4 regions of the Neobacillus sp. DZ-9 genome follow, and region 1 is predicted to be linked to each of the others. Evidence: predicted binding sites of a transcription regulator. Region 1 holds the regulator's gene; each other region holds the start of a gene.
What was found. The regulator Rex, encoded in region 1, represses fermentation and respiration genes when NADH is low (regulators of the CRP and FNR family bind a similar motif). The targets are predictions, from matches to a motif close to TTGTGAAATATTTCACAA.
Positions count from the first base shown of each region.

Region 2: a site for Rex is predicted at 2,883-2,900, ahead of AC59HZ_RS20170 (AtpZ/AtpI family protein). Genes of this name have one in related genera too.
Region 3: a site for Rex is predicted at 2,528-2,545, ahead of nirB (nitrite reductase large subunit NirB). Genes of this name have one in related genera too.
Region 4: a site for Rex is predicted at 2,198-2,215, ahead of AC59HZ_RS02095 (L-lactate dehydrogenase). Genes of this name have one in related genera too.

Region 1 is NZ_JCAIOL010000021.1:4,612-10,154, forward strand. It holds gene AC59HZ_RS29960 (ABC-F family ATP-binding cassette domain-containing protein) at 1-1,333, opposite strand, end outside; gene moaC (cyclic pyranopterin monophosphate synthase MoaC) at 1,507-1,998, shown strand; gene AC59HZ_RS29970 (redox-sensing transcriptional repressor Rex) at 2,029-2,688, shown strand; gene AC59HZ_RS29975 (YhbD family protein) at 2,806-3,429, shown strand; gene AC59HZ_RS29980 (polymer-forming cytoskeletal protein) at 3,442-4,164, shown strand; gene AC59HZ_RS29985 (cytoplasmic protein) at 4,178-4,888, shown strand; gene AC59HZ_RS29990 (MDR family MFS transporter) at 4,901-5,543, shown strand, end outside.
Region 2 is NZ_JCAIOL010000007.1:144,426-149,968, forward strand. It holds gene AC59HZ_RS20145 (F0F1 ATP synthase subunit delta) at 1-495, opposite strand, end outside; gene AC59HZ_RS20150 (F0F1 ATP synthase subunit B) at 492-1,022, opposite strand; gene atpE (F0F1 ATP synthase subunit C) at 1,141-1,353, opposite strand; gene atpB (F0F1 ATP synthase subunit A) at 1,405-2,118, opposite strand; gene AC59HZ_RS20165 (ATP synthase subunit I) at 2,140-2,514, opposite strand; gene AC59HZ_RS20170 (AtpZ/AtpI family protein) at 2,517-2,741, opposite strand; gene AC59HZ_RS20175 (S8 family serine peptidase) at 3,033-5,198, opposite strand; gene AC59HZ_RS20180 (nuclease-related domain-containing protein) at 5,195-5,543, opposite strand, start outside.
Region 3 is NZ_JCAIOL010000018.1:28,004-33,546, reverse strand. It holds gene nirD (nitrite reductase small subunit NirD) at 1-8, opposite strand, end outside; gene nirB (nitrite reductase large subunit NirB) at 15-2,426, opposite strand; gene AC59HZ_RS29190 (hypothetical protein) at 2,623-3,609, opposite strand; gene AC59HZ_RS29185 (hypothetical protein) at 3,629-3,841, opposite strand; gene AC59HZ_RS29180 (DUF8832 domain-containing protein) at 4,056-4,865, shown strand; gene pruA (L-glutamate gamma-semialdehyde dehydrogenase) at 5,023-5,543, opposite strand, start outside.
Region 4 is NZ_JCAIOL010000001.1:418,687-424,229, reverse strand. It holds gene AC59HZ_RS02105 (rhomboid family intramembrane serine protease) at 1-849, opposite strand, end outside; gene yqgO (protein YqgO) at 938-1,135, opposite strand; gene AC59HZ_RS02095 (L-lactate dehydrogenase) at 1,196-2,149, opposite strand; gene AC59HZ_RS02090 (DUF92 domain-containing protein) at 2,275-3,060, opposite strand; gene AC59HZ_RS02085 (5-formyltetrahydrofolate cyclo-ligase) at 3,060-3,626, opposite strand; gene rpmG (50S ribosomal protein L33) at 3,681-3,830, opposite strand; gene AC59HZ_RS02075 (hypothetical protein) at 3,885-4,517, opposite strand; gene AC59HZ_RS02070 (glycosyltransferase family 4 protein) at 4,556-5,543, opposite strand, start outside.

The sequences.
Region 1 (5,543 bases):
TCGAGACCGTTTTCAGTACGTCATCACCGGAAAATAAGAAATTGCCTAGCACCGTCCGAATTTCTTTTTCATTTTTCGACGGGTAATCATCCCATAATTCATTAAGGACACGTTTGTTTGATTTTAACTCCGCCTGCTCCTGGTCATAGTAGCCAATTGAGAGGTTTGTCCCGTAGTGAATCGTCCCGTCCAATGCTGGCAGCTTTTTAATGATCGTTTTTAAGAGCGTTGATTTGCCGATTCCATTTGGACCAACAAGAGCTATACTTTCACCTTTAAAGGCCCGAAAAGAAATCCGCTCAGAAATCACATCACTGTCGTATCCAACGGCAAGCGAATCTACCATAAGAACATCATTACCACTCTGCCGCTCAATTTCAAATGAGAACGAAGCAGACTTTTCATCCCCTAATGGACGATCCATGACCTCCATTTTCTCAAGCTTTTTCCGCCGGCTTTGCGCTCGTTTGGTTGTTGAGGCACGGGCTAAATTACGCTGAATAAAGTCTTGGAGGTTCGCAATTTCTTGCTGCTGCTTTTCAAAAAGTTTCATGTCACGCTCATAATTAGCCGCTTTCTGATCTAGATATGAGCTGTAATTGCCCGTAAACCGCTGAATCTGCTTCCGGGAAACCTCATACACCTGCGTGACGACTTTATCTAAAAAATAGCGGTCGTGGGAGACAATTAATATTGCACCATTATAACCCTGGAGATATTGCTCCAGCCATGAGAGAGTATCGATATCCAAGTGGTTGGTCGGCTCGTCCAAGATTAAAATGTCAGGTTTGGTTAATAGCAGTTTCCCTAAAGCAAGCCGGGTTTTTTGACCGCCGCTTAAACTGGCAATCATCACATTAGAATCATGAAAATTTAATCCATGAAGCACAGAGCGAATATCCGCCTCGAATTGGTAGCCGCCCTGCTCTTTAAATTTCACTTGAAGCCCGTCATACTCTTTTAAAATTCTTTCGTACCGGCTTGAGTCTTCGAAAATTGTAGGATCAGCCATTTGTTCTTCAAGCGTGCGAAGCGATCTCTCCATCTGACGAAGTTCCTCAAAAACAGTCAGCATTTCTTCCCAGATAGACAAATTGGATTCTAATCCCGTATTCTGTGCCAAATATCCGATGGTCACATCTTTCGGTTTAATAATTTCCCCGCCATCATGTGACAGATGACCGGCAATGATTTTCAGTAACGTCGATTTGCCCGCACCATTGCGGCCAACAAGAGCAACGCGGTCTCTTGATTGTAATTCCAGCTTTATATTCGATAAAATTAGGTCAGCACCATAATATTTTTGTAGTTGATTAACCTGTAATAAAATCATAAAATTCACCTCTATACTACTCAATAGTTTACCGTATTCCCAATGGTCCGGCAATAAAGCATGTCAGTTCGCTAGATGAGAATACCTAATGGACAAAAAAATGTACCGATAGTTCAAAGTTTCACAGACATAAAAAGAAAAATAGTGTATGATTTAATCGGAGGATTGTTTATATGGCAGAATTCACTCATTTTAATGAAGAAGGCAGAGCAAAGATGGTTGACGTCAGTGATAAACCAGAAACGGCGCGCACAGCTCTGGCTCATTCAAGCATTACAGTCAGCAGAGAAATTTTTGAAAAAATAACGAATCATGAAATGAAAAAAGGCGATGTCTTAGCTGTAGCGCAGGTTGCCGCCGTGATGGCCGCGAAAAAGACATGGGATCTCATTCCAATGTGCCATCCTATTCCATTAACGGGAGTGAATATCTCTTTCTCTTGGGAACAGGCCGGAGATAACTATCAATTATATATAGCTGCTTCTGTTAAAACAAAAGGAAATACAGGTGTAGAAATGGAAGCGTTAACAGCAGCGTCTGCCTGTGCATTAACTGTTTATGATATGTGTAAAGCTGTTGATAAAGGCATGGTCATCGGACCGACCTATTTAGTAGAGAAAACGGGCGGTAAAAATGGAGATTATAAGAGAACAGAACTAGTTTAACAAAACTATTTATATGGGGTGTGGGAGATTATGAGTAACGAAACGATGAAAATACCACAGGCGACAGCTAAACGGCTGCCCCTTTATTATCGATTTTTAAAAAACCTGCATTCTTCCGGCAAGCAAAGAGTTTCATCAGCAGAATTAAGTGAAGCGGTTAAGGTTGATTCGGCGACAATCCGAAGGGATTTTTCCTATTTTGGAGCCTTAGGGAAAAAAGGCTATGGATACAATGTGAATTACTTATTAACCTTCTTCCGCAAAACATTGGACCAGGATGAACTGACAAAGGTTGCCTTAATTGGGGTGGGGAACCTTGGTACAGCCTTTTTAAACTATAATTTTTTGAAAAATAATAATACGAAAATTGAATGTGCTTTTGATGTCGATCCTGGAAAAATGGGAACGACGATTCGCGAGGTACCGGTTTATCATTTGGATGAGCTGGAGAGAGTCATCACCGAACATCAAATATCAGTGGCGATTTTAACCGTACCTGCACAGGTCGCCCAAATGATTACAGACCGGCTTGCAAAGGCAAATGTGAAAGGGATATTAAATTTCACACCGGCAAGATTAAATGTTCCTTCCTCGATTCGTGTTCATCACATTGATTTAGCTGTCGAGCTGCAATCTCTGGTTTACTTTTTAAAGCATTATCCAAATCCATCAGATGAGATCGAGGAATAAAATGTTAAGGGCTTTTCGCAAGATTTTGCGGAAGGCCCTTTTTTTAGGACAAATTATTTGAATCTTTACAACGTAACAGTGTTATGTTACATTAATATACAGAAAGGGGTTTTAATCATGAGCGAGGAGTTAATTTCGAAAAAGGAATTATTAGAGCTGGCGGGAATATCCTATGGACAGCTGTATAGATGGAAGCGAAAAGACCTCATACCGGAGGAATGGTTTGTAAGGAAATCCACGTTTACCGGCCAGGAAACCTTCTTTCCAAAGGAAAAAATCCTAGAAAGAATCAATAAAATTCAAACGATGAAGGAAGATTTATCGTTAGATGAACTAGCAGACATGTTTTCTCCTAGCCTAAGCGATTTGCAGTTAGATAAGGATGAATTAATAAAACGTAACATTGTTTCAAATGCAGTAATGAATTTTTACCTAGAAAATGAGCAAGGCAGCCCAAATTTTAACTTTTCCAGAATGCTTGAAGTTTATGTTTTAGAGAAGCTGTTGCAGTCAGGGGAGATCAATTTGGATGAAGGGAAAATGCTGCTTCAGGTGCTAAAGGACAATGTCGCGCTGATTAAGCAAAAAAGCTGTGAACTCCTGATTACCCGCAAACTAGGTGTGTCATCGTGTCTCTTACTGAGTAATGCGGAAGAGATCCGTTTTGAGAGGGGAACGAAGATTGTCGTGCAGGTTTCCTTAATGACCTGTTTAGAAGAAATTAAGTCGAAATTATTATAAAGGAGAATCCTTATGGAATTGAAAAATAGAGGAGATTTGGCCATTAATGGCTTAGGTTCTTCAAACGGCGGACAATTTAACCTAGTTACATTGAATGGTAGAGGGACGATCAACAATGATGTGGAATGTCATGAATTTGAATGTAATGGCTTAGGGACGGTCAATGGAAATGTTACAGCAGATATGGCCAAAGTGAACGGGAATGCCAAGTTTAAAGGAACATTCGAGAGTCAAAAGTTGACCGTTGACGGGACTGCGAAATTTGAGCAGAACCTGAATGTGAAAAATTTAAGGGTTTCTGGGAAAGCTTCGGTGGGCGGGAGCGTAAAATGTGAGGAGATTAAACTTCGAGGCATGCTTTCAGTTGGGGGGGACTGCGAGGCTGAGTATTTTAAAGGAGAATACCGCTTCACGATAGGCGGGCTCCTAAACGCAGATCAAGTTGATATAAAGATTTATGGGGAATGCAAAGCAAAAGAGATAGGCGGGCAAACAATAACAGTAAGGCAGCATAAAGGGTCGTTCATTGGCGCTTTATTAAAGCCAATTTTCAAAGTGCAACTAGAAACGGAGTTAATTGAAGGGGACAAAATTGACCTGGAAAATACGATTGCCAAAGTGGTGCGGGGCAATCAGGTCAGAATAGGACCGAACTGTCAGATTGGTGTGGTTGAGTACACAGACGAATTTTCACAGGATAAAAATGCTGTCGTGAATGATATCAGAAAGGCATAAGGGGGGAAGGGAAATGAAAAAAGACGCAAACTTGATTATCAATGGTTCAGGAAGTTACCCTGGCGGCCGTTACGATAAAATCAGCATTAGAGGCGAAGGGACGATTGTAAATGATGTGGAATGTTCCTCTTTTAATGTATATGGAACGAGTGAAGCGGTCGAAAATGTTAAAACTGGTTCAGTAAAAATTTTGGGGGAGGCAGAGGTTAAAGGAAATATCGAAGCAGAAGAAACGCTAATCATGGGAACGATGGCAGTCGGCAGCCGGGCGCAATTGAAAAAAATAAAAATCTATGGGCTGCTCGAAGTGGGCGAGAGACTTTTCGGCGATCAAGCAACGATTAAAGGAAGCATCGTAGTTAATGGTGATGTGGAATATGAAACTTTCGATTCGAGCGGCGGTTTTGAAATCAAGGGATTATTAACTGCGGATACGATTAAGGTAGGGCTGCGCTTCGGTGAAAGCACTGCGGAGGAAATTGGCGGGGGAAAAATAACCGTCAAAAAGAAAAAGAACTCTCTTCTTCCCTTCGGAAAAGAGGTTGGGACGCTTAAAGTGAAAGTAATTGAAGGAGATGACATTTTTCTCGAAAATACAACGGCAGATATTGTTAGGGGCAATCAGGTGAAAATTGGCCAGGGCTGCCAAATAGGCTTGGTAGAATATCGAGAGAGTCTAAGCCAGGATTCACATGCAACGATAAAAACAAAGACAAAGATATAAAGGAGAAATCGGATGGTAGCAAAAGAGAGTAAATTAGGTTTGGTTGTCGCGGGACTATTATTAGGGATATTGATGGCCTCGATGGATAACACGATTGTCGTCACGGCGATGGGAACGATAGTCGGTGATCTTGGCGGGCTGGAAAGCTTCGTCTGGGTAGTTTCCGCCTATATGGTCGCGGAAATGGCCGGGATGCCGATTTTTGGAAAATTATCGGATATGTATGGTCGAAAAAGGTTCTTTATTTTTGGATTGATATTGTTTATGGCCGGCTCAGCCCTTTGCGGAACAGCTGAAACGATCACACAATTAAGTATTTACCGCGCGATTCAAGGGGTAGGCGGCGGTGCGCTCGTCCCTATTGCCTTTACGATTATGTTCGATTTATTTCCACCCGAAAAACGCGGGAAAATGGGCGGTTTGTTCGGGGCAGTTTTTGGGCTTTCAAGTATCTTTGGGCCGCTGTTAGGGGCGTATATTACCGACCATATCAGCTGGCATTGGATTTTCTATATTAATCTCCCACTTGGTATTTTATCATTGATTTTTATCGTTATTTCTTACAAGGAATCGCCGATTCACCAGAAGCAGTCGATTGACTGGTGGGGAGCTGTGACGTTAATTGGCGCGGTAGTTTGTTTAATGTTTGCCCTTG
Region 2 (5,543 bases), on a different contig from region 1:
CAAGCTGCCGTCATATATACGATTTCCGATGCGGAGCTTGATGCCGCCTAGCAAATCGGAATCTACGATATTTTCAATTCTTAATGACTTCTTGCCAATTTTAGCCGCAAAGGTTGTGGAAACAGCTTCTCTTTCAACATCTGTCAGCGGACGAATGCTGTAGACTTTTGCTTCTGCAATGCCCATTTCCTCATTTGCAAGCTCGATAAATTGGTTTACTACTTCAACGATTTCATCTTCGCGGTGGCGATCGATTAAAATCATTAACGTATTTAAAACATAAGCATTTACAGTTGAAAACGCATTGCGGATGATTTCCTTTTTGTTTTCATTTGTAAGCTTTGAAGATTTTAGAACAGCCTTTAAATCAGCATTGTAATCCAAGACTTCCCGTACTACGCGAAGTTCTTCTTCTACGTTACTTAGAATCTGCTGTTCTTTTGCAATTTGAAAAAGAGCTGACGCGTAGCGTTTTGCTACCATAGAGTTGCTCATCGCCCTTCTCCTGCCTCTTTAAGATATTCGTTAATCAGCTGGTCTTGATCCTGTGCCGTCAATTCTTTTTCAATTACTTTAGAAGCAATTAAAACAGATAGAGAAGCAACCTGCTCGCGGATAGCGGCAACAGCTTTCTCTTTTTGCTGGTCGATTTCAAGCTTGGCAGCTTCTTTAATGCGTTCTGCTTCAGAGCGGGCCGCAACAACGATTTCTTCACGTTGAAGGTCGCCTTGCTTGCGCGCATTTTCCATTAAGGTTTGTGCTTCTACACGCGCTTCTTTTAAAAGACTTCTTTGCTCTTCTAAAAGCTTTTTCGCTTCCGCACGGCTTGATTCAGCCGCAGAGATTTCGCTAACAACATGCTCTTCACGCTGCTTCATAATGCCCATTAAAGGACCCCAAGCAAACTTTTTAAGCAATGCTAACAAAACGATAAACATAATAAGCTGGAAAATAATATCTCCGTAATTTACATGGTGGCCAGCTTCCGCTGCTGCCCCCAATACTAGACTGTTCGTTAACACCCCGGGTTCACTCCTTTCAAGAGTCGCTAAAGCGATAGTAAAACAACCATTTTAAAATAACAGACATAAATGAATGGCGAAGTTTTTACTAGCTTCGCCATCTGGAGTTTTTGTCATTTTATCGGTTCAATACCATGAACGCAATTACAACACCGATGATCGGAAGGGCTTCAACTAACGCTACCCCGATGAACATAGTTGTTTGTAATAGACCACGAGCGTGTGGCTGACGAGCGATACCTTCTACTGTACGTCCTACGATTAGACCGTTACCGATACCTGCACCTACTGCTGCTAAACCGATTGCGATTGCTGCTGCTATAAGATTCATTATTTTGTTCCTCCTTAAAATTGTATGAATAAGTTTTTATTATTTAATATATTAATGGTCATGGCTGACTTTATGGGACAGATAAACCATTGTTAACATAGTGAAGATGTAAGCTTGGATACTGCCGACGAAAACAGAGAAACCTTGCCATACAAGTGTTAGCGGTATTGCTGCTATCATACCGGCGATACCTTGATGGGCTAATCCTGCTGCCAAAAGTGAAAGTAGTAATTCACCAGCGTAAATGTTCCCGTAAAGACGCAGACCAAGTGTTAAGGTATTTGCAAATTCCTCAATGATTTTCAACGGGAATAAGAATTTCATCGGCTGGAAGAAGCCTTCTCCATATCCCTTTGCGCCTTTTAGCTTGACGCCGTAGAAATGGGATAACCCCACCACCAAACAGGCTAAAGTCAAGGTTATGACTGGATCTGCAGTTGGTGATTTCCACCATAATTTCTCATCAATGACGATTGAAAATGGCAAACCTAACATGTTGGAAACAAAAATATACATGATAATTGTCAGCCCTAGGACGTGGAATCTGCCGCCTTCCTTCCAATCCATTGTGCTGTTGATGATGCCCTTGACAAAGTCAAGCACCCATTCTAAAAAATTCTGCATTCCTGTTGGTTTCATTGCAAGCCTGCGGGTAGAAAGCACGGCAATTAGAAAAACAACCAAACTTGCAATTGTAATCATCAGGATATTGGCACCATTAAACCAAAGGCCCATAAATTCAAACTCAGGAGCTCCATGATGCATGTAAACTCACCTCGCTTCCCTTTATTTATGTACATGCAACGCATGGTAAAAATAATCTATCATAATGACAATATAGGATGTCATTAGTCCTACCACTACAAAAGCGATGTGGAAATACTCAGGGTATCGAAGAGCAATTACGCCCGCGATTCCGGCTGTCGCCATCCTTTGCAGCGACCCCAGGGAGCGTACCTTCTTCCCTTCTGAAACAGCTTTATCAAACTTTTCAGTCTTCCGCACCAATAACCAAAGATTCAGGAAACTGAACACAGTCCCTAGAATCAGTCCAAGAAACACTGTTTTGTATTCGGTGAAACCCCAGCCAAGAACATAAATGGACAACAAGTAGAAAATCCATTTCTTTTGCCTGTTGTACATCTTTCGAAAATCTGGCATCGTTATTTTTCTCCTGAATAAAAATGGCGGATTGAAATCAGCATGGAATACGTTCCTGCTGCCAGTCCTAGAAGCAATCCGACTATTAAGAAAATGGGCTCGGTACCCCAATGTCGATCCAGCCATCTTCCTGCAAATATACCTATGAGAATGGAACCAACTAACTGGGAGACAATTGCGGACATCAAAGCCATAGCTTGAAATGGGTTGCGGTTATTTTGACGCATACTATCGATCCTCACTCCAAGAGAATGTCAAGAGGGTAAGAGGTAAATTAATACATCTAAAATGTATCAATTATGTGAAAACCCTATCATTTTACACCCTTTGTTAGCATACAATAGCGACTTATCAAAGTCAATGACTTTACGTGAAATATACCACAAACAATTTCCCATGATTTTTGGAAATTTTGGATTAAAGTTTCCACTATCATTGTATTGTAAATATTGAAGAATTTTTGACCTTTTTGTGTCTATTTTGTGAACAATGTTTTCAGAAATTTCGGGAAATAACTCCTAGTTTGGGATGGTGATCATCGCCTCCATAAAATCCTCTTTGCCGGACTTTTTGGCAAAGATTTTGGCCAAGTATGTTCCCTTTGGCGGCAGCTGCTCTTCCGTGAGCTCTTTTTGAAGCTGTCCTTTTTTTAGATTGGTACCAGTATCGAGGAAGCCAATGAACCGGTAATCCTCCGGGTTAAATAGCGCAATCCCGAATTCCTCCGCGCCGCCCGGCAAATACACTTCATATTTATACTGTCCCGGCTTATCTCCCTCACCAAAATCAAAGCCCATCACCCGGGGGTAATTTGGTTCTTCAAGTACATAGAGATAGGGAATCCGAACCTTGGCCGCCCCTGCCTGTAGACTCAAATATCCATCCTGAACCTTTCCTTTGAAGAGAGCCGGGTCCACTGTTAACTCCACCGTGACATCCTTGGTTTGCTTCGGCTCTAAGGTAAACGCCAGCGGCAGCCGCCATTCGAGCCCGTCGACATGGTGCGGGATGTCAAACGTGTACCGGATGGTTCGGCTGCTTGTGTTCTCTATTCTAAGGATGGACTTATGAACATCCTCTGCATTGAACTTGCCAAAATGAAGCGAGCTCGGTGTGACGAGCGATTCCGTCTTAACCGCCTCATCCACCTGAATCCGTCCAGCCCCTTGTTCGTATGTGCGATAAAAGGCGGCCGCTTTCGTTAATGGCTTAGCCGTATTCATCAAAGCCGCCTTAATTTGCTCTGGCGTCCAGTCCGGGTGCGCCTGCTTAATCAAGGCACACGCACCGGCCACATGCGGCGCCGCCATACTCGTCCCCTGAAGGCTCAAGTATCCGCCCGGAATCGTCGAATTAATCGCCACCCCCGGCGCAAGAAGGTCTGGCTTAATCTCCCACGTCCCTGTCACCGGCCCCCGCGAGCTAAAGTCCGCGAGCCGGTCCACTTCCTCCTTGACCTCAAGCCTCGCTTGGATCCTTCGTTTACTTAATTCTTTTTTCAAAAAGACTCCGTCACCCTTCGCGAGTGCTCCGACCGGGATGGTCAGCGGAGGTTCCAAGTTGCCCATGAAGCTGCCGCTCATATTATTGTAGATTAACACTGCCCTTGCCCCGGCTTTACGGGCGTTTTCCGCCTTTTCGCTGAACGTTATTGTGCCTCTTTTGATCAGTGCAATTTTGCCTTGGACGTTTTGAAGGTCCTGCGGCCGTCCAATGCCGCCATCGACTAATTCTGTTGACCGGTCCAGATTCCATTCAGCCGAGCCTTCGAGCGGCTGAATCCGGAATTTATCCCGGTTTCCTTCTATTAATAGTTTCGGGATTTTCATCGTCGGTGTCGAGGCGCCGACGGAGATGGCTTTTGAGGCGGTACCTGGTGAACCGACTGTCCACACATTCGGCCCGGAATTGCCGGAAGCCGCCACGGCAACGATACCTTTATCAACTGCTCGGTTAAGTGCCAGACTTATCGGAAGGTCGGGGCCGTTGATATCGTTCCCGAGTGAAAGGTTCACGATATCGACCTTGTCTTTGATCGCCTGTTCGATGGCCGCGAGCACCTGCTCTGTTGTTCCGCCGCCGCCCGGACCGAGCGCGCGGTAAGCGACAATCTTTGCCTCGGGCGCGACGCCTTTAATTTTTCCATTTGCGGCAATGATTCCGGCAACATGGGTGCCATGGATAGTCGCTCTGCCAATGGCTTTGGTTTCCATTGGGTCGCGGTCATTGTCGACGAGGTCGTGACCGCCAGCATAATTTCGCTGCAGGTCGGGGTGCGTATAATCGACGCCGGTATCGATGACGCCAACCTTGATCCCCTTTCCGGTTAATCGTTCATTTTGATTATCAAAATACTTTCGCACTTCTTGGCCGCCAATGATTTTGACACTTTCCTCGGTTTCGGCCTGGTATTGGACGACTGGCGAGATGTTTAGGATACGTTTTTGTGTGGCGAGCTGTTCTATGCTTTCAGGGCTGCCTTCGATGGAAAAACCGTTAAGGGCCTCACGAAAAGTGCGGCGCAGCTTTACATTTTGGTAAGGGCGGATGAGCTCTCTGATTTCCTGGTCGGATTGCGGCTTATCCAGAACCACTATGGCAATGGATGTTGTTTTTGGAATCGGTGGATGAATAAGGATTTTTGAAGGTTGAAAGGCTAGAAGCATTGCAAGCAGAAGTTTCATGAGAAAATTTCCCCTTTTTTCATATCGTTTTCCTTGTGCGGGGAAAGTATGCAGCCTGGCTGGAGATAATATTGAGTGGTTCGTTTGCTGCCGGTGGATGGGAGGTTGAGGGATCGCAATAAGTTTCCCGCTATTCTACTTGAAGGTATATGAAGAAACTCTCCAAATTGTTTACGGGTGATCGTTCGATGGATTAGCAGGAAGTCGTCAACTGCTGGAAGATGAGCATTTTTTGAAGTGTGGTTGCAATGTGAACAATGCCAATTTCCAGAATAATAATCCATATGGAATTTTTTACACTTGAGGCATTGAACTCCCGGATATAATTCGGTAAAGGAAAGTTTG
Region 3 (5,543 bases), on a different contig from region 1:
TGCAGCATGTCGACTCACTCCCCCACCTTGACAGTGTGTGTAGTATAATATTTATCTTTAATTTCTTCACTTTGAATCGCTTCATTCCAAGGTTCATTGTATTTATTCAACGTTTGATCCATTCGCTCATTCAAGGCCTTACGAGTTTCTTCGTTTGCTAGAACTTCTTTTACATGTTCAAGTCCGACGCGCTCTACCCATTTAGAAGTCCGCTCCAAGTAATTTGCCGTTTCCCTATAGTATTGCAAATAGGCACCGGTCATTTCCATTACTTCTTCTGTCGTTTTGACTGTGCATAGCAAATCGCCAGGGCGAAGGTCAACACCGCCGTTACCTGCTACATAAATCTCCCAGCCGCCATCAATGCCGACAAAGCCGATGTCCTTAATGCCTGCTTCTGAACAGTTTCTTGGGCAAGCTGATACCCCCATTTTTACTTTATGCGGTGTATCCAGACGTTCAAATTTCTTTTCAAGCTCAATGCCTAGAGCCATAGAATCCTGTGTACCATAGCGGCAGAACTGGGCGCCGACACAGGTTTTGACCGTACGAAGCGTTTTTCCGTATGCATATCCAGAAGGCATATCGAGCTCTTCCCACATACCTGGCAGGTCTTCTTTTTTGACACCGAATAATCCAATCCGCTGTCCTCCTGTTAATTTTACAAGTGGAACGTTATATTTTTCAGCAACTTCTGCAATTTTTTTCAAATCGGCTGCAGTGGTCACCCCGCCATACATTCTTGGAACAACAGAATAAGTTCCATCCTTTTGGATATTCGCATGCATTTTTTCATTAACAAGACGGGAATCGCGTTCATCCTTATATTCATCCATGTAAATCATACCGAGATAGTAGTTAATCGCTGGACGGCATTTTGTACAGCCTTCTTCATTGTTCCATTCGAGAACGTTCATGACTTCTTTCACGCTTGTTAAGCCCTTGACTTTGATTTCTTCGACCAATTCCTCGCGGCTTAATGTTGTACAGCCACAAATACTAGTCTTTGTGGCCATTGCTGCATCAAATTGATCACCAAGCGTATGGGCAAGAATTTGGCTGACCATCGGTTTACAGCGGCCGCAAGAACGTCCGGCATTCGTGCAATGGCTTACTTGATCAAGTGTAGTCAAGCCTTGTGTTTTAATTGCCTCTACAATCGCACCCTTTGTGACTCCGTTACAGCCGCACACAAGTTCATCATTTGGCATGGAGGCTACATCGCCGCCTGCCTCAGCGCTGCAGTCAGTTTGAAATATCGAAACACCGCTAATATCTTCTTTTTTCGTCATCATGCGGAATAGTTTTGTACTTTCTTTTGTGTCGCCGTACATTACAATACCGATTATCCTATTATTTCTTGTTAAGACACGTTTATAGATTCCATCAAATTCGTTGTAAACCATAATGGATTTGGTTCTGCCATCATCAAAAATTTCTCCAGCTGAGAACAGGTCAACTCCCGCAACCTTCAGCTGTGTTCCGGTAACCGATCCTGTGTAAGGTTCTGCATTTACCCCACAAATACGGTTTGCAAGCACTTTGCCTTGTTCGTATAATGGCGCAACCAAGCCATAAACAATTTCTCTATGTTCTGCACATTCACCAACAGCGTAAACACTTGGTACACTTGTTTCCATAAAATCATTAACGACAATGCCGCGGTTAACATAAATTCCACTGCTTTTTGCTACTTCGCTATTAGACTTAATTCCAATGGCCATGACCACGAGGTCCGCTTCCACTTCAAAGCCATCTTTAAAACGCAGGCCTGTTACGTGTTCGTCGCCAAGGATTTCGACAGTTTCTTTTCCCATTAAAAAGTTCATGCCCTGCGATTCCAGTTCTGCTTTCAATAGCGATGAGGCAATTGGATCTAATTGGCGTTCCATTAAGTGCGGCATCAAGTGGACAACATCCACTTCCATTCCAAGGTTTAAGAGTCCTCGCGCTGCCTCAAGTCCGAGTAGCCCGCCGCCGATTACGACGGCTTTTTTGTATTGCTTTGCTGATTTGATCATCATTTCACAATCATGGATATCACGGAAACCGGTCACACCGATTTTGTCAGCACCTGGGATTGGCAGAATAAAAGAATTCGAACCAGTCGCAATTATTAATTCATCAAAGTCCACTTCACGGCCTTGGTCACTGATGACTCGTTTTCCTTCCACATCGATTTTGACTATCGCTTCACCCGTAAATAATTGAATATTATTTTCCTTATACCAATTTAATGGATTGATAATGATTTCATCAAAGCTAGTGTCGCCTTGAAGGATATTTGATAATTTAATACGGTTATAGTTTGGATGTGGTTCCTGTCCAAAAATGGTAATTTCTAATTGTTCTGGAGCTAGTTTGAGAATGTCTTCAATAGTTCTGACTCCTGCCATTCCGTTACCGATCATCACTAATTTTTTCATATTGGGTCTCTCCCTATTTATTAATTACGTTTTTCTCTATAGCTATATTGTAATTACCTTACTGCTTTAAACTTGTGACGTTCGTCACTTTTCATCCACCTTTGTGAATGATTTCACATAATTGTCAAAAACCCAAGCCTTCGTGATAAAAAGCGTCCCGCTAAACTAGAAGAGGGTGCCCACGGGGCACCCTTATTTAAGCTGGTTGTTTATTTTTATGGCAAAGTTGTATTCGCTTTATTTGGGAATTAAGAACCGGGACAAGTGTGCCAATTATAGCAACCGGGACAAGTTCCCACATTACCAATGGCGGTGTGATCAGAATGCCGGATCTATTTATCGCAAACAAGACAAGAAAGTAAGCTAAACTCCCCGTTAGCCCTGCAACCCAGTTGGTCTTTTTAAAAATGAAAAAGCAAAGCGGAATTAATATAATCGTAATCGGGACATACGAAGTTGGGTAGCCGACGGCGAAAAAGATCGTTTTCCCCACAAATCTAAGCAGGATATACAGTGCTGCAGCCGCCACAGGAATGGAAAAATCGCGGTAAATCCTAATAATGATAACCGTTAAGGCAGCTACCATTATCACAGAATAAATCGGATACACCCATTCCGGAATGCCGCCAAAAATTTGGGAGGCTGGATCCGATATTAGATCTAATATTTCTTTTGAGGCAATCGATTTTCCATGGATGTACTGATTATAGGAAATCGCCCCATTTTCCTGCTGCATGTTCGGAAACATAAAACATTCAAGGAGAAACATCGCAAACCACGTGTGCATCGACTTCCATGTAGGTTTCACGTCCCGGCTAAAAATAAAATATCCCCGCCAAACTCCAAAGATCATTATATCGGTGGCAATGTAATAAATAAAATGGGTCGGACTCCATGTTGTTAAATCAATGCCGTAGGCAATATGATAAGTAAAATCTAAGGGAATCCCAATTAAAAATAACGCATAGCCAATGGTAATGAGGTTTCTAGAAAAGCGATCCATGTGCTTCGTCTGCCGCCACTCTTGGAAGAGCAAAATTGCTCCTAGGGCAAAACCTAATGTATTAACAATATGGGGTATGGAGTATTCTTCGAATAAATATTTAAAATGATAGGAGGCATCCCAAGCGGAACCAATGAATTTTAATAAAAAGGCAATTACCCACAAACGATAATATTTCATATATACCTTCTCCCTTCGCCTAGCCAAGTAAATCAAATATGTCCCCGTATATCGCGATGAGGACATAATTAATCACTATGGCAATTCCAAACGCAATTCCCGCGATCCGCACCTTCTTTTGTGTAAATAGCCTATACATAAAGACAATTCCAGAGCTGACAACAAAAACATTGCATAGTAAAAAGGTCCAAAGTAAATTTTCACTATGTGCAACCGCTGTAACATGTAACAAATAGAACGGTATCACTTGGCCAGTTCCTCCATTAATAATTACTTCTAATTTAATGACGAATTATTCCTTTAAATTGTTTCAATATTATTGTGACTTCTTTATATTAACATTATTTTTACTATAGGCCACTTGTTTGTTGTCAAATAATCCTTGCATTGGTGGAAATAGGGAATGTATATTTAGTAGAATGGACAACTGCGAAAGGAGAATGACCTTGAGATATTATATGATTACATTCTGTCTCTTATCTACGATTATTTTATCGGCATGTAATCCCTTAAAAGTACCAAAGCCTACAATGGACCATCAAATGAGTGCTGTGCCAACAGACGTGGTGCCAACAAATTCTGAATGGAAAATCTCAGAACATCCGAAAGCAAACGAAGATATTCCGGTTTCAATATTGATCATGGACAAGTCCAATAAACCGATTGAATCCTTTGATACTGTTCATGAGAAAAAAATGCATTTATTTATTGTTAGCAAGGATCTATCTTATTTTTCACATATTCATCCAGAATATAAAGGAAAAGGGGAATTCTTTTTTAAAACGGATTTTCCGGCTGGGGGGGATTACAAACTCATCTCCGAATTTACCCCTAAAGGCGGTGTTGACCCAAGTATGGAAAGTCACTGGCTACAGGTTGAGGGGACCTCAGCAAAGGAAGTGCCTCTCGTCGCTGATAAAAAGCTAACGAAGGTGGTGGAAGGTAAAAAAGTATCCCTTTCGTTTGAAAATCTGATCGCCGGAAAAACTTCGCATATGACTTTCACCATACGTGATGCCCAAAACAATAAACCGATTAAAACTCTGGAGCCCTATTTAGGGGCAATGGGACATGCTGTTGCGATAAGCGGCGATGCCCAAAAATACTTGCACATTCATCCTATGACAATGGAAGGGAATGGACCAAAGGTTACGTTTATGACCATTTTTCCTGAAAAGGGAATCTATAAAATCTGGGGACAATTTCAACAAGACGGGAAAGTTTTCACGGTACCATTTGTGGTGAAGGTTCCTTGATTTTGTATGAAGGACATTTCTATAGTTTATTAAGAAGATATTGTCCTTCATACAGCTTATGAAAGACATTTCACTATTTTTTTTTTGAGATTTTGTCCTTCATCGACACCAAAGTAAAAAACCTCTTCTCAAATCTTGAGAAGAGGTTTCATATTTCTTAATACATTTCAGAAGTAGTTTTAGCTTGCATGTGAAGCAATAGGTAATCAGGCCCGCCTGCTTTTGAGTCAGTTCCTGACATGTTGAAGCCGCCGAATGGCTGATAGCCAACGATTGCGCCTGTACATGAACGGTTGAAGTACAGGTTACCAACATGGAAATCTTCACGAGCTTGCTCTAAGTGGGCACGATTTTTCGTGATAACGGCACCAGTTAAGCCATACTCAGTGTTATTGGCAATTTCAATCGCTTCAGTGAAATCCTTCGCTTTAGTGAAACCAACAACTGGGCCAAAGATTTCTTCCTGCATAATTCGGGCATCTGGAGCAAGGTCCGCAATAACAGTTGGCTTAATGAAGTAACCTTTAGAGTCATCTCCTTCGCCGCCGGCCATTAACTTACCTTCCTGCTTACCAATTTCAACATATTCCATAATCTTTTTGAACGCACTATTGTCGATAACTGGACCCACGTAAGAGCCCTGCTCAGTTGGATCTCCAATAGTTAATTGGTTCGTTA
Region 4 (5,543 bases), on a different contig from region 1:
TATAAAACTGGCAATAACACCAGTAACTCCAGCAAACAAATAAATTAATAAAAAACGAACATTGCCAAATATCCGTTCCACTGTCGTTCCAAGAAAATACAATGCAAGAGAATTCATGGCCAAATGAACAAATCCAATATGAAGAAATACGGGAGTAATAAACCTCCACCATTCCCCTTCGTATATTAGTTGGTTCATTTTTGCTCCATATTTAATAAGTGTTGCAGTATTTGTACTTCCACCATGCAGTTGAAGCCAGAGAAAAACCGCAATTTGCATAATAAGTAAAATATAAGTAATAAATGGCTTCCCTTGCATGAAAAGTGCCTTTTCTGAATTCACCTTTTGAACGGCAAGCCCAAAAGCTGTTTTCTTAAGCGCTTCAATTTCTATTTCTGTTATTTCATTTTTAATTGGAAATTGAACGTCTTTTTGCAGCAAAGCGGAAATTTGCTGGAACCCTGAGTCATATGCATCCTTTGCTAATAATATCGAACGAACTGTCGTTTTTTTGGCCTCTGAATTCACATATGGAGTTGAAAGACGGTATTGATAATCATCTACAGGTGGATATTGACTGACATAAATGTTTACTACAAGTAATTCATGACGACCAATTTGCTTCCGGACTCTTTCCCCATTCGCTGCGGTAAACTCGATATCTCTTTGCATCGCATTGCTCCAATCTAAATCATGAAGGAGCATTCTAATAATTGGGGCATGTTTATTTTCTAATTTTTCAAGCCAGAGCTCTTTTTGATTCTCAAATAATTGAATAATTCTGTAGCCATGGTCTGCTATTAACGCATAGGCCAACTCCCAGAATATGTAACCCTCTTTATAATTCATTTCTCATCAACTTTCTATTAACCTCTTTTTCTTCATTATAAACGAATTGAACACGGTACATTAATATAAAAAAAACCATCTGTGGTTTTCACCATTCAGATGGTCCTCCTCCTAATACAGATTGCATCATTTTTCGTTTCACACCTGGCAAACTCATTATGGAACCCACCGCAATTCTCCGCATCCAGCTAGAACCTAGCAAGACATTAATCAAACGATAACGGTAACGAAATACAAAATAACCAATTGACCCTATCATTAAAATTGATGTTAACATTCGAGACATTATCATCCCTCCTGCTATTATTCTGTGAAGATGATAACTTTTTTATCCAATTCTAAACCATTAAATATTTTTAAAAACAGGTTCCATTGTTTTCTTTAATACATTTACAGAATGTGTAAATTTCTCTTTTTCATCATCATTTAAATCAAGCTGAACAATCTGCCTAATGCCGTTACGGTTTACCACAGCAGGTACTCCAATGTATATATCCTTTTGACCATATTCACCATCTAAATATGCGGAAACAGTTAGAACAGAATTTTCATTTTGTAATACTGCCTTCGTCAATCTTACTAAGCCCATGGCAATGCCATAATAGGTAGCCCCTTTTCGCTCAATGATATGATAGGCTGCATCCCGTACATTTAAAAAGATTTTATCAAGTTCTTCTTGATTGAATCCTTCTTTATTTTTTGTCCATTCAGAGATCGAAGTACCTGCAATATCGGCGTGACTCCAAACTGGCAGTTCTGTATCACCGTGCTCGCCAATAATATAAGCGTGGACATTTCTAGTATCAACGTCAAAATAATCTCCAAGTAAAAAGCGAAAACGAGCTGTATCTAAGATCGTACCTGAGCCAATCACCCGTTCTTTTGGAAGCCCGGAATACTTCCAAACAGCATAAGTTAAAATATCCACCGGATTGGTTGCCACTAGAAAAATACCATCAAAACCCGAAGACATAATTTCTTCAACAATCCCCTTAAAAATTCTTGTATTTTTCTCAACCAGGTCAAGGCGGGTTTCCCCTGGCTTTTGATTAGCACCCGCAGTAATGACTACAAGATCTGCCTGCCCGCAATCTTCATAGCCGCCGTACCAGATTTTTGTTCGAGAAGGTGCAAAGGGTAAGCCATGATTTAAATCCATTGCATCACCTTCTGCCTTATTTTTATTTAAGTCGATTAAAACAAGCTCTTCAGTAATGCCTTGATTTAATAAAGCAAATGCGTAACTTGAGCCCACAAACCCTGTCCCAATAAGAGCCACTCTATTTACACGATTTAACATAAAAATTCCTCCTTACAAATCGGTTCGGATATTTTGTTTACACTTAGATTGTATATCAATTTACAATCTTTTTTTACTGTAAAAATCAAATGAAACCGTTATCTCTTTAACAATTTTGTTAACAATTATAAAGAAAGATGGATGACCCAAATCGCTAAGATTGCGGCTATTAAACCGGAAAGAAAATTAACCATATCATTATCCACAAAGGATACCCCTTTAATGCGGGTAGATGGCTTACCACAGTGAACCATTTTTTCAGTATGAATTCCACAGTTAACACATCTATATTCTTGTTGATAATAGGCACCAATTAAAGTATCAATGACATTCCCTAAATATCCAAACAAAAATATAATCAAACTCTCGTAGACAGGCATATGAAATAACATCATAGTAAAGAGAGCAATCAAAAGTGACCCGCTTATTGCTGCTGCACTTCCTAATAAACTGATTGCCCCAGAGGTCCCTTTTTCAATTCGCTTAAAGGTTCGTATGTATATTGGATTATTTCGGCTTAAACTTCCTATCTCAGAAGCCCATGTATCCGAATTAGCACTTGCAAGAGCGACACAAAAACCAATTAACCAAAGACTATCATTTAGGAAAAAATAAATGATACTAAAAATGGCGGCGGCCCCTCCATTTGCTGCAACCTGACGCCAATCCCTCGTCGCACCTTTTGCTAATTTTTCCTCAATGGAAACTTTAGCTGCACTTTTATATTTTGACCAAAGGCTTGAAGTGGCAAAAAAAGTCCCTAACAGGAACAGCCCCTTTATACCAAAACCAATATAAACTGCAAGTCCAGTCAAAATTGCCCCAATCGCTCCTGACTTGGTTAAGGAATTAAGTAAATATCCCGATGAACCGGAAATAAGGATCACCCCCATTATCAATATTGCCGCCATTATGTTATTTGAATGACTCCTTCGACAGTAACAATTTTCGAAACAGGAATATCATGCTCCTCGACATGAAATTGGTGAATCGTTTGCTCATTAAAGGCAAGTGATAAAGTTTTACCATGAAACTTTGTTAAAAAGCGATCATAATAGCCGCCGCCAAAGCCCAAGCGGAACCCTTCTATTGTGAAAGCCAATCCAGGAACAATTAAAAGGTCAATATCGGCAGGATTCACCTCGGCTGTTAATTCGACAATGGGTTCGTATAAGCCATAAAACACGGATTCTAACTGCGAAAATTGAGTTAAGGTTCGAAATGATAACCTTTTTTCCTTCGGGTAACACTTAGGAACTACAACCGTTTTTCCTTCTTCCCAAGCTTTTCGAATAATTTGATATGTATCGACCTCTGGCCGTTTTGAAACAGTGATTCCAATCACGTTTGCTTGCTTCCAATCGTCCTCATTAAATAACCTGCTGGCAATTTTATAAGAATATTCCTCGTAAATGGGTTTTGAAAGCTTTGAAAGTGTTTCTTTCATTTGATTACGAAGGTAGTTTTTATCATTCATTAATAGTGACCTCCATTTTTAGACAACAAAAAAAGCAGCAGGAAGCCCTACTGCTTATTTTGTTTCACGGTGTGCTGTTGTGCGCTTTTCTCTTGGGCAATATTTCTTAAGCTCAAGACGATCTGGGTTGTTACGTTTATTTTTTGTTGAAATATAGTTACGGTCTCCACACTCAGTGCAAGCTAACGTAATATTAACACGCATGTTATTTCCCTCCAAACGATTAAGCTAGTTCGTTCATACGACTTTTCTATAATATCATTTTTCAAAAGGAAATGCTAGTGTGTTTTTTAAAAGTCCTTGCTCCATTGAAATCAATTCATTTTTGCTCGTTCCGGCAATTGTCCAAGTATTCATTTTTTTCGTCTCATGCTGATCCAATGACATGTTAATGGTGAAAATACTAGCAGCAGGTCCACCAGCCATCGGCTGATATTTTAGGCTGCCTTTATGCAATGAACTCCAAATTTGATCCGTATACGCTGACCATTGTGGGATGGTAGTATATTCTTTCATACCATATCCCTCGAATTTAGAGTTAACCAGAAAAACACCATTATCTGCAACATGAAAAATTCTATTATCCGTCGGCGACACAAAAGTTAAATTGTCCTGTTTGATATTTGCATAATGGTGCATTGCTAAGACTTTGATCTCTTTTTTATGATTACTGTGATTACTTACATATACACTTGAAAAACGAATTTTTGAATGAATCGGTTCATTTTTTACTTTTACAATCAATTCTTCATCAAAAATTACCTTTTCTGCACAATTATGAAGCCAATAATATTTTCCATTTACCCAAATCCCGGGAATAAACTGAAGAAATTCAATGGAAGCTTGACGTTCAAGAAACGGTTTATTTTTTTGTGAATCAGTTAAGTTCATATCGCATACACCTTTTATAAATTATTTGGTGGTACTAATTAATTTTGTTCATGAACCCGTTTGTTTAATAACATATCTTCCATGACTCTGCTTGTTTCGGAAGCGATTCTTTTCCACCCATACAAGCTATTAACAACCTGCCTTCCTTTCCGTCCAATTTCATCAGCTTTTTGAGGGTTACTAATAAGAAAATCAATTTGCTCGAGTAAGCTCTCTGCATTTCCAGGAACCATCAGCATTCCTGTTTGCAGATGTTTAACAATGCCCTTAATTCCTCCTGTTTTAGAAACAATTGTTGGTTTTCCGAGAATCATTGTTTCTAGTGCAACAATTCCAAAAGGTTCATACAAGCTTGGAAAAACCGCTAATTCACAACCAGAGATTAGGAAATTTCTTTCTTCATCCGAAATAAAGCCAATAAAAGCAACATGCTTTTCTAAATTTCTGTCAGTAACCTGCCTCCTATACGTTTCGAGCATCGGTCCCTTGCCAGCAATAATAAAAAAGTAATCCTGCCCTTTCTCTTTTGCAATCGCAGCTGCATCAAGAATGGTTTGAAACCCTTTTTCTTTAACAATTCTTCCGATTGAAAAAATGTACTTCCTTTTAGTTAGATCTGGAAAGATCTCGCCCGCCTTCCTTTTGGCTGACGGAGGTTCAACACCATTCGGAATCACTGCCAGCTTCCCAGATTTAGCTTGAAAAATGGACAACATTGTATCTTTCATGTATTCACTACAAACGATAAGTTGATCGGAATTATTAATTAATTGCTGCTCTTTATCATGTATAAACTGCTGCATTTTCGTATGAATTCCATTATTTCTGCCATGCTCTGTTGCATGAATGGTTGCAAGAAGAGGGATTCGCAGAGCTTCCTTTAAGGTAATGGCGGCAGTTCCAACCAGCCAATCATGAGCATGAACCAAATCAAACTTGACTTCTTCTAATAATTTTTCGGCTTTGAACGCCATGGCGAGATTCAGTCCTCCTATCCAGGATAGGAAATTGTCATCCTGCTGATTA